DNA from 2 places in the Methylobacterium komagatae genome. Region 2 is predicted to be linked to the other one. Evidence: predicted binding sites of a transcription regulator. Region 2 holds the regulator's gene; the other holds the start of a gene.
What was found. Region 2 encodes PhoB, which activates phosphate uptake and scavenging genes when phosphate is short. Its sites were predicted from a motif close to TGTCATNNANCTGTCAT; they were not measured.

Region 1 (5,215 bases), 4.4 Mb from region 2:
CTTCGACGCGATCGGCCAGCGCAACGAAATGGTGCGCGTGCGCATCAGCCAGATGATGGAACGGCTGGACGACCTGAAGTCGCTTCAGACGGACTTCGCGCAGATCCTAGAGCCGCTGGCAGGCGTCGCGGACGAGCTGCCGCAAGCGAAGATCAAGATCGCGGAGCTCGAAGTTCTGCTCGCCCGCGAGCAGGAGCACATGCGCAACCTGCATCGTGAGTTGAACGAGGTGAACGGGCGCGCCGCTACGAGCGCGAACGAGTTGGCCGCGACTTCGAACGAGTTGCAGCGCCTGGAAGGTCAGCTGCGCGAGCGGGAGGCCGAAACCGAGGAGCTTCGCGTCCGCATCCGCGACCGGTCCGTCGCAGTGGAGAACCTCGAGCGGCAGTTGTTTGCCGAGACGGAACAGGTTCGCGCGCTGACCGGCGAGAACAAGTCGCTGCGTATCGAGGCGCAGGCCGCCGATCAGGCGATGACCCGCGCCGAGCGCGAGTTGAATGACCTGAGCGAGCGGCTGAGCCTGAGCGAACAAGATGCCCGCCGCCTGCAAACCCTGGCCGGCGAGCAGGCCGTCCGGCTGTCCGAGGCCGAGGCCAGGGTGGTCGAGCTGACGCAGCAGATCGAGGTGCTGCGGCAGCGGGCCCGCGATCTGGAAGCGCAACTTGCGGCCGAGACCGCAGCCCGCGAGCGTGCAGAGAGCCAGTACGAGACCGAGATGTCGGCGATCCGTGCCGACCGGGCAAACCTCGCCATGAAGCTCGATGCCTCGCTTGGCCGGGCCGCGACACTGGAACAGCTTCTCAGCCAAGTTCGCAGCCAGCTGCGCGAGCGTGAGGAAACGTCCCGGACCGCCGACCGCACCCTGAAGGAGCTTCAGATCGAGCGGACGACCATCGATCGGCGACTCGAAGGACTTCAGGCGGAATTGCAGCGGCAGACGGAGCGGGTGTCCGAAACTCAGCGTCTGCGCGCCGAGGCCGATGCGCGGGCGGACATGCTCTCGAAGGCGCTCGCGGCCAAGGAAGCCGCGATGGAGCAATCCCAGACCCGCGTGACGGCCCTGGCCGACCGGATGGAGCAGCTCGGGCGCCGCCACGATGCCGAAAAGGCCGAGTTGCAAGCCGCCAACCGGCGTCTGGTCGAGGAATTACAGAACGAGCGGTCGGAGCGGGCGCTGGCGCAGGGCGCCCTCGATATCGCCCGCGAGACCCGTGCCTCGTTGCAGAAGCAGCACGAGACCCTTAAGCGCGCAGTGCGTAACCTCCACGGCGTCGACCCGGCGGCCCTGCTCGGGTTCGCTGCTCAAGAGGCCCGCGCCGAGCGCGGCGAAGACAGCAATGTTACGCCTTTCGTCGCTGCAGAGCGGGAAGGGCGTGACAACAAACTCAATAACGACATGAATGCTTGAGTGAGTCACCATGATGGAACAGGTTCGCATGCCCATCGAGGACGACGCCGACGCGGCGGCCTATGCTGCCCTGAAGGCTCATGCGGCCGCAGCCGCCGCTGCGGCTGAAGCGGTGCAGAATTTCGAGCCGATCCCGCTGCCGGGCAACGTGTCGTTCTTCCCGTCCCAGCCCCAGCCGAGTGAGGGCGGACCAGTTCGCGACTTCAAGTCGGCCATCGACCTCATTAAGGAGGCAAGCGAGGCGATCCGCTTCTCCGAGGAGCGTGCCACCGAGCTTGAGCAGCAGCTCCATCAGGTCACCAGTCGTTCGGCCGAGCAGGTGAAGGCCCTCGAATTGCAGGTCGCTGCGCTCGAGCGTCGGCTGATCAAATCCGAGGAGCGCGCCCGCGCCGCCGAAGTTCGTGCGAACGACGCGGAAACGTGGCTGTCGCGTCTTCACGACACGATCATCACGAGCTTCCGTCGTCCCCTTCACCCCGGCGAAGGCGACCCGCACTAGGGTTTCCCGCGTCGAGGTGACGACCGTTCCGTTCTAGGACGGCAGAGTAAACAAGGGATTAAAGCCGCGCTTGGCTCAAGGAACCGGGCGCCGCAAGAGGGACGGGGCTGGCATCTTCGCGGTCTGGAACCGTCGCGGGTGCCGCCGCGGAGTCAGGCGAACCGGGCCGCTCAGTACACGGCCGGGAGCGGCTCCGGGGTCGGGGGCCATTCCCGCCGGAAGGCGGCTGCAGGCGAGCGACGGTGCGATCCGGAGCGGAGCGGGCGGTGGCTGAGATCAATGTTACGGTCGAGATGCGCGAGAGGACCATGGAACCTGCTCGGCTCTTGATGACCCCGACGATGCGCAAGGAGCTGAAATCTCTCAGCCCCGTCGAGCGCGCATTGGGCAATTCGGTGTCGAAGACCGGAAGCGATATTGCCGCGCATATGAAGCGCTTCGGACAGGAGGAGTGGCAGGCGGTCTGCGAACGCATCCAGGATGCCGCCGAATACATCCAGGAACTCGAAGCGGGCCGGCACCAACAGGAGATGCAGGCCCAGAAGATCTTCGCGAACATGCAGGACGAGATCGCCGCTGCCAATGCGCGCGCCCTGGCGGCGGAACGGATGCTGCAGGAAGTCCAGCACCGGGCGACTAACGTCGTGAAGACCCTGGAAGACCGGCTTCAGGCGGCCGAGGACCGTGCCCGCGAGGCCGAGGATTGGCTGACTCGGATTTCCGAAGCGGTTCGCTCGAACCTCAGCTTCCCCTGATCGGGAGGGGACGGGTTTCCGCCCTCAAGCCGTCCGGACCCGGCTGGGTTTTGTTTCGATCGCCATGGCATTGCCGCGCCAGACGACGTCGCTGCGCATCCAGGCCATCGTCCAGATGAAGGGGATGAGCAGGTCGCGGGCTATGAAGGCCGCGAGAAGCGCGGGAGAGCGCAGCCATCCGGCGCGGGCGGCGAGGGCGACTTCGCCGCCATAGGTAACAGCGACCATCAGACCGAGGCCGAAAGCCATCTCGGGAGAGCCGATCGATAGTGCCGCCAGAAGGCAGGGCACCAGCATTCCGCTGAAGATTTCCGGTGCGAAGAACAATGGGAAGGTGACGCGGCGCAGGCGCGCCCACCGGATCTGGCGAGACCACATCTCCGCGAAGCTGCGCTTGCCGAGGGGCTGCGAGAAGGGGGCCGCGACGAGGTTGACCCGCCTCCCGGCCGCCCGCACCACTTTGGTGGCGGCGGCGTCTTCGGCGATCTCAAGGGCGAGTGCCCGGATGCCGCCGACCGAGTTCAGAAATGGTCGGTGCCAGAGCATGCTCTTGCCCTGCGCGAAGCCGAGGCCGACCGCCTCACCCGCATATTGCCAGCGCGCCTGAAGGGTATTGAGGAAGGCGCATTCAACCATGGCCCAGAATCCATCCGGCTGGGCGCCTATGGGTGTCGCGCAGACGAGGCCGGTATCGGGCCGCCATGCCGCTTGAAGGGTCTGGAGATAGTCTGGCGGCATCAAAACATTGGAGTCGGCCAGCACGATCCACTCATGCAACGCTGCGTCCCAACCGCGGACGCAGTTGTTGAGTTTGGGATTGTCGCTGATCCGCTCTTCCCCAACGATGACCCGCGCCGCGACATGCGGATGCTTGGCGATGAGTCGTCGCACCAGGGGCAGAATGGGATCTCCCGAGTCGGCCACGCAGAAGATCAATTCGTAATCGCGGTAGGCGAGACGGAAGCCGCTTTCCAACGTCTCCTCGCTAAATCGCTCCAGCCCGCAGATCGGGCGAATGAGTGAGACCGGCGCGCCTTCCGGGAAGGTCGAACGCAGCATCGCGCGCCTGAGCCGCAGCCCGGCAAGGGAGAGGCTTACGAGATTCACCAGCATCAACACGAGGCAGCCGACGAAGGCCAGGAAGGGGCCGTCCAGCGCGCTGATCATGCGAAAGAGCCGTCGGCGCCGGTCCGGGCGCGTCGTGGGGGCGCACCTGCGCCCGTGGCGGCCGGGTACCAGCCGCAGCATATCAGTTGTGTGACGCGGTGCAGCTTGGTCCGCCGCCTGGAAAGGATCGTTGCGAGAGGCATGAGACCCCCCATCTGCTTCCACTCTGCCTACGAGGCGGCCCTGCCCGATGGCCATCGCTTTCCCATGCGCAAATACGGTCTGCTGGCGGAGGCCATACGCGCGCGCGGCCTCGTGCCGGATGGGTTCGTGCAGCCAGAACTGGCAGATGCGGCCATGCTGGAGCGGGCGCATGATCCTGCCTACGTCGCCAGTATCCTGGCCTGCGATGTGCCGCGCGGCATCGAGCGCGATATCGGCTTGCCGGTGAGCGAGGCGCTGGTCCGCCGCTCCCGGGCCAGCGTCGGCGGGACCGTGCTGGCTGCCCGGCTTGCCCTGTCTCATGGTTGCGCGGGAAGCGCGGCGGGGGAAGCCACCACGCGCGGCGGTCGCAAGGGGCGGGTTTCTGCGTGCTGAACGACGTGGCGGTGGCGGCGCTGACCCTGCGCGCGGAGGGTCTGATCGGCCGCGCGATGGTTGTCGATCTCGACGTGCACCAGGGCGACGGCACGGCCGATTGCCTGTCCAGCGAGCCCGATCTCTTCACCCTCTCGATCCATTGCGAGAAGAACTACCCCTCGCAGAAAATCCCCGGCGATCTCGATATCGGTCTGCCGGACGGACTAGAGGATGCGGACTACCTCGCGATGCTGGAAGCGCGCCTGCCTCCGCTGATCGATGCCCTGCGACCGGATATCGTTTTCTACAACGCCGGGGTGGACCCACATCTGGATGACCGGCTGGGACGGCTGAATCTGACGGATGAGGGGCTGGCCGCTCGCGACAGGTTCGTGGTCCGATCGGCGCGGGCGAGGGGGCTTCCCATCGTGGGTGTGATCGGGGGTGGCTACACCCACGATGTCGAGGCCCTGGCAAACCGCCATGCCCTCGTTTTCGAAGCCCTCGCCGCTGAGGCGGCGGGTTGAGGCGTTCGAGCCACGAATGTTGTGCAATGCGGTGAAATCTCACCGTCGTAAGGTTTTGGGAAGGAGCGACCCTGAGGATCGCCGGAATTGAGACGCCTGCTTCTCGTCGAGGGGGCGTCCAACCGGAGTGCTGTCGGGGGGCCGTCATGTGGGCGCGGGTTTGGGAAGCGATCAAGGCGACTTTGGCGGTCGCTGCGTTGATCGCCGCTGCCCTTGTGTCGGCGGACAAGCTCGACCGCGAAAAGGCCGCGCCCGCGCGCGCCTCCCTGGTCGAACCGGTCGTCACCGGGGCCATTGCCCCAACCAGATAGGTCAGCCCGGCGGAATGCGGCCGACGGAG
Region 2 (5,215 bases):
CAAGGACCCGATCACCGCCATGAAGGCGGTCAAGAACGGGGCCGAGATCGCGGGCACCCGCGCCGCCCACCTGCGCGACGGGGCGAGCGTCGTGCGCTTCCTGGCCTGGCTCGACGGCGCGGCGGCCTCGGGCGACCTCACCGAGATCGCCGCCGTGGAGGCGCTGGAGGATTTCCGCGCGGCGGGCGGCGACCTGCGCGACGTGTCTTTCCCGACCATTTCCGGCTCGGGCCCGAACGGCGCCATCGTCCATTACCGGGTGACGCGGGACACCGACCGCGCGGTGGGCGCAGGCGAGTTGTTCCTCGTCGATTCCGGCGCGCAATATCCCGATGGCACCACCGACATCACCCGGACGCTTGCCATCGGCGAACCGACCCCCGAGATGCGGGACCGCTATACTCGCGTGCTGCAGGGCCATGTCGCCATCTCCCGCGCGATGTTCCCCAAGGGCACGACCGGCGCGCAGATCGATGCGCTGGCCCGTCTCCCCCTGTGGCGGGCCGGGCTCGATTTCGACCACGGCACCGGCCACGGCGTCGGCGCCTTCCTTTCCGTGCACGAGGGGCCGCAGCGCATCGCCAAGACCGGCACCGTGGCGTTGGAGCCGGGCATGATCCTCTCGAACGAGCCCGGCTATTACGCAGCCGGACGCTACGGCATCCGCATCGAGAACCTCGTCCTCGTGGAGCCGCGCGCGGTGGAGGGCGGGGAGCGGCCGGTCTTCGGCTTCGAGACCCTGACCCTCGTTCCCTACGATCGCCGTCTCATCGAACCGGCCCTGCTCGATGCGAGCGAGCGCGCCTGGATCGACGCCTACCACGCGCGGGTGCGCGAGGCGCTGGCGCCGCTCCTCAACGCGCCGACGCGGGACTGGCTGGAGACGGCGACGGCCCCGCTCGACGCATGATGCGGCCCCAATCCGGCGTGAAGAGTCTCGCATGATCGCCCGCCTTCTCCTGCTCCTCGCCTGCCTGGGCTTCGCTCCGGGTCTCGGTCCGTCCCAGGCTCAGGGCCTGCGTCCGCCCGCCGATCTCGTGCGGGCGAGCCTCGCGGCGGAGCCGCAGGCGGTGGCGGGTGGCACGCCCTTCACCCTTGCCGTCACGATGAAGCTGAAGCCCGGCTGGCACGTCTATTGGCGCAATCCGGGTGATTCCGGCCTGCCGCCGGAGATCACGTGGACCTTGCCCGCCGGGTTCGGCACCGGGGGCATCCGCTGGCCCGCGCCGCACCGCATTCCGATCGCGACGCTGATGAACTACGGCTACGAGGGCGAGGTGACGCTCCTCGTGCCGGTCTCGCCGCCGCCGAGCCTCGATCCGGCCGAACCGGTGCGGCTCGCGGGCAAGCTGACCTATCTCGTCTGCGAGACCGAGTGCATTCCGGGCTCGGCCGACCTCAGCCTGACCCTGCCGGTGGGCAAGGCGACGCCCGATCCGGCCAACGCCGCCCTGTTCGCCCGCGCGCGGGCCGCCCTGCCGGTCGCACCGGTCTGGCCACAGCGTCTCTCCCGCGAAGGCGACAGGATCCGCCTGGACTTCGCCGCGAGCGGGCTGAAGCCGGATTCGATCAAATCCGCCGCCTACTTCCCCTATGCCGAGACGGCGATCGACAACGCCGCCGAGCAGACGCTGAGCGTCGATGACCAGGGGCTGCACCTCACCCTGACGCGGGGGGACGACAAGACCTTCCCCGGCTCCCTGCCCGGCGTGCTGACGGTGGGTGAAGAGACCGGCAACGGCGTCGTGCGCCTCGCCTTCGCCTATGGCGACGAGCCTGCGACCACGCTGTCCGCGAACGCTCCCGCATCCTCCGGCGCCCCGTCCTACCCGGCGGACCAGCCGACGCTCTTGGCTTCGATCGGCCTCGCGCTGCTCGGCGGGCTGATCCTTAACCTGATGCCCTGCGTCTTCCCGGTCCTGTCGATCAAGGTGCTCGGCCTCGTCCGCCAGTCGGGCGAGAGCCTCGGGCGCGTGAGGCTCCACGGCCTCGCCTACACGGCGGGCGTGCTCGCGAGCTTCCTCGGCCTCGCCGGGCTGCTGATCGGCCTGAAGGGCGGCGGGGCGAGCCTCGGTTGGGGCTTCCAGTTGCAATCGGCGCCGGTCGTGGCCGGTCTCGCCTACCTCCTTGTCGCGGTGGGTTTGAGCCTGTCGGGGGTGTTCTCCCTCGGCGGCCGATTCGCCGGGATCGGCGACGGCCTGACCCGCCGGGCCGGACTCTCGGGCTCGTTCTTCACCGGGGTGCTCGCGACGCTCGTCGCCACCCCGTGTACTGCGCCCTTCATGGGCGCGGCGGTGGGCTTCGCGCTGACGCAGGGGCCCGCCGTGGCGCTGGCGGTGTTCGCCGCCCTGGGTCTCGGCCTCTCGCTGCCCTTCCTGGCCCTGACCCTGTGGCCCGGCGCCGTGCGGATCCTTCCCCGCCCCGGCGCGTGGATGGAGACGCTGAAGCAGGCGCTCGCCTTCCCGGTCTATGCCACGGCGGCGTGGCTGATCTGGGTGCTGGCGCAGCAGGTCGATGCGCGCGGCCTGTTCGCAGCGCTCATCGGCGTCGTGCTCGTGGGCTTCGCGGCCTGGGCCTGGGAGCGCAGCCGCAACGCGACGCCCGTCGGGGAGCGCATCTTCCAGGGTTTGGCAGGCCTCGCGGTCATCGCCGTGGTGACTTTGGGCTTCGGCCTGTCGCAGCAGCCTGCACTGTCAACGGCGCAAGCCGCGTCCGAGGGCACCGAACCTTTCAGCCGGACGCGGCTCGATGCCTTGCGCGACGCGCGGCACCCGGTCTTCGTGAACCTGACGGCGGCGTGGTGCATCACCTGCGCCGTCAACGAAACCACCTCGCTGTCGCGGCCGTCCGTGCAGGCGGCGATGCGGGCCAAGGGCGTCACCTACCTGAAGGGCGATTGGACCAACCAGAACCCGGAGATCACCCGTTTGCTCGAGGATTACGGCCGCAGCGGCGTGCCGCTCTACCTGCTCTACACGCAGGGCGAGCCGCAGGTGCTGCCGCAGATCCTGACGGAGGGCACGGTGCTGGAAGCCCTGTCCGCCATTCCCGACCGCACGGCCGCGGTCCGGTAGATCACGCTTCGAGGGAGAAGGTCTCGTCGAAGGCGTAGCCCGAGCCGCGCACGGTGCGGATTGGGTCGGTCTGGCGCGGCCCGTTGAGCGCCTTGCGCAGGCGGCCGACATGCACGTCCACGGTGCGCTCGTCGATATAGACGTCGTGGCCCCAGACGCCGTCGAGCAATTGCTCGCGGGAGAAGACCCGGCCGGGGCTGAGCATCAGGAATTCGAGTAGCCGGAACTCGGTCGGCCCGAGATGGAGTTCGGTGCCGCCGCGCCGGACGCGATGACCGCTGCGGTCGAGCTCGATATCGCCCGCCGCCAGCCGGTCTGCGACATGGGCGGGCTTGGCACGGCGAAGAAGGGCGCGCACCCGCGCCAGCAATTCCGGCACCGAGAACGGCTTGACGATGTAATCGTCCGCGCCGGTGCCGAGGCCACGCACCCGGTCGCCCTCCTCGCCCCTGGCGGTGAGCATGATGACCGGCAGCCGCTCGGTCTCGCGCCGCGCCCGGATGCGGCGGCAGAGTTCGATGCCCGACAGGCCCGGCAGCATCCAGTCGAGCAGCACGAGATCGGGGGTGCGCTCGGCGAGCAGCAACTCGGCGTCGTCGCCCCGCGCGGCGGAATCGACGCTGAAGCCCTCCGCCTCCAGGTTGTACCGCAGGAGGGTGGTGAGCGCCTCTTCGTCCTCGACGATCAGGACACGCATGGCCGGTGGTCCATTCCACGCCGGATGCCCCCGGCCGAAGGCGACCGAGGGGTCCAGGCAACGCTGTTACGCCGCGCGGCCTTCCTGAGCGGGGACCGCGCCGTCGATGGGTCGGGTCTCGCCGGGCCTGAGAGCCTCTCACGAAACTCCCGCTAAGCCGTCGAGGCCAGGGGGAGAACTCCCGGTGAACGGGAGTTTTGTGAGGAGCTCTTAGGCGCCCGGCACGACCGTCGTGTAGTTCGAGGCGTCGTTCTTCGGGCGCTCGCCCATGAAGATCTCGCCGGTCTGGAGATAATGGATGGTCTCGGCGATGTTGGTGGTGTGATCGCCGATGCGCTCCACGTTCTTGGCGCAGAACAGAAGATGCGTGCAGAACGAGATGTTGCGCGGATCCTCCATCATGTAGGTCAGGAGCTCGCGAAACAGGGAATTGTACAGGGCGTCGATCTCGCCGTCCCGTTCCCATACGTCGTGGGCGGCCTTGATGTCACGGCTCGCATAGGCGTCCAGCACGTCCTTGAGCTGCCCCTCGGCGAGGTCGCTCATGTGGCGCACGCCGAGCACGATCTTCTGCGCGGGCGACTGGTCGGCGATGGCGGTGACGCGCTTGGCGACGTTCTTGGCGAGGTCGCCGATGCGCTCGAGATCGCCCGAGACGCGGATGGCCGAGATGGTCTCGCGCAGGTCCACCGCCATGGGCTGGCGGCGGGCGATGAGCAGGACCGCCTTTTCCTCGATCTCGCGCTGAAGCGTGTCGAGGCGCTTGTCGGCCAGGATTACCGCCTGGGCGAGGTTCTCGTCCTTGCGGGCGAGGGCGAGGGTCGCCTCGCCGGTCATCTTCTCGGCGACGCCGCCCATCTCCGAGATCGACCGGCGCAGGTCCTCTAGGTCCGTGTCGTAGGACGTGACGATATGGCCGGGCATGGCGAGACCTCCGCGAATCCTGATCTGTGGCTCAGCCGAAGCGGCCGGTGATGTAGTCCTGCGTGCGGCGCTCGGTGGGGTTCATGAAGATCTTGTTGGTCTGGTCGAACTCGACCAGTTCGCCGAGATACATGAAGGCCGTGTACTGCGAGATGCGGGCCGCCTGCTGCATGTTGTGCGTGACGATCACGATGGTGAACTCATCGCGCAGCTGCTCCATCAGCTCCTCGATGCGGCCGGTCGAGATCGGGTCGAGGGCCGAGGTCGGCTCGTCGAACAGGATCACCTCCGGACGCTGCGCCACGGTGCGGGCGATGCAGAGGCGCTGCTGCTGGCCGCCGGAGAGGCCGGTGCCGGGCTGCTTGAGCTTGTCCTTCACCTCGTCCCAGAGGGCGGACTTGCGCAGGGATTCCTCGACGCGGACGTCGAGCTCCGCCTTGGGCAGCTTCTCGTAGAGGCGCAGGCCGAAGGCGACATTGTCGTAGATCGACATCGGGAACGGCGTCGGCTTCTGGAACAC

Region 1: a site for PhoB is predicted at 3,909-3,925, ahead of ACFQE0_RS00365 (ceramide glucosyltransferase). Genes of this name have one in related genera too.

The regions. Positions count from the first base shown of each region.
Region 1 covers NZ_JBHSWN010000001.1:77,181-82,395, reverse strand. The annotation lists gene ACFQE0_RS00380 (chromosome partitioning protein ParA) at 1-1,408, shown strand, start outside; gene ACFQE0_RS00375 (hypothetical protein) at 1,437-1,907, shown strand; gene ACFQE0_RS00370 (hypothetical protein) at 2,174-2,662, shown strand; gene ACFQE0_RS00365 (ceramide glucosyltransferase) at 2,687-3,829, opposite strand; partial or broken gene ACFQE0_RS00360 (histone deacetylase family protein) at 3,971-4,875, shown strand; gene ACFQE0_RS00355 (hypothetical protein) at 5,188-5,215, opposite strand, start outside.
Region 2 covers NZ_JBHSWN010000001.1:4,432,777-4,437,991, reverse strand. The annotation lists gene ACFQE0_RS22025 (M24 family metallopeptidase) at 1-910, shown strand, start outside; gene ACFQE0_RS22020 (protein-disulfide reductase DsbD family protein) at 942-3,074, shown strand; gene phoB (phosphate regulon transcriptional regulator PhoB) at 3,076-3,771, opposite strand; gene phoU (phosphate signaling complex protein PhoU) at 3,982-4,695, opposite strand; gene pstB (phosphate ABC transporter ATP-binding protein PstB) at 4,727-5,215, opposite strand, start outside.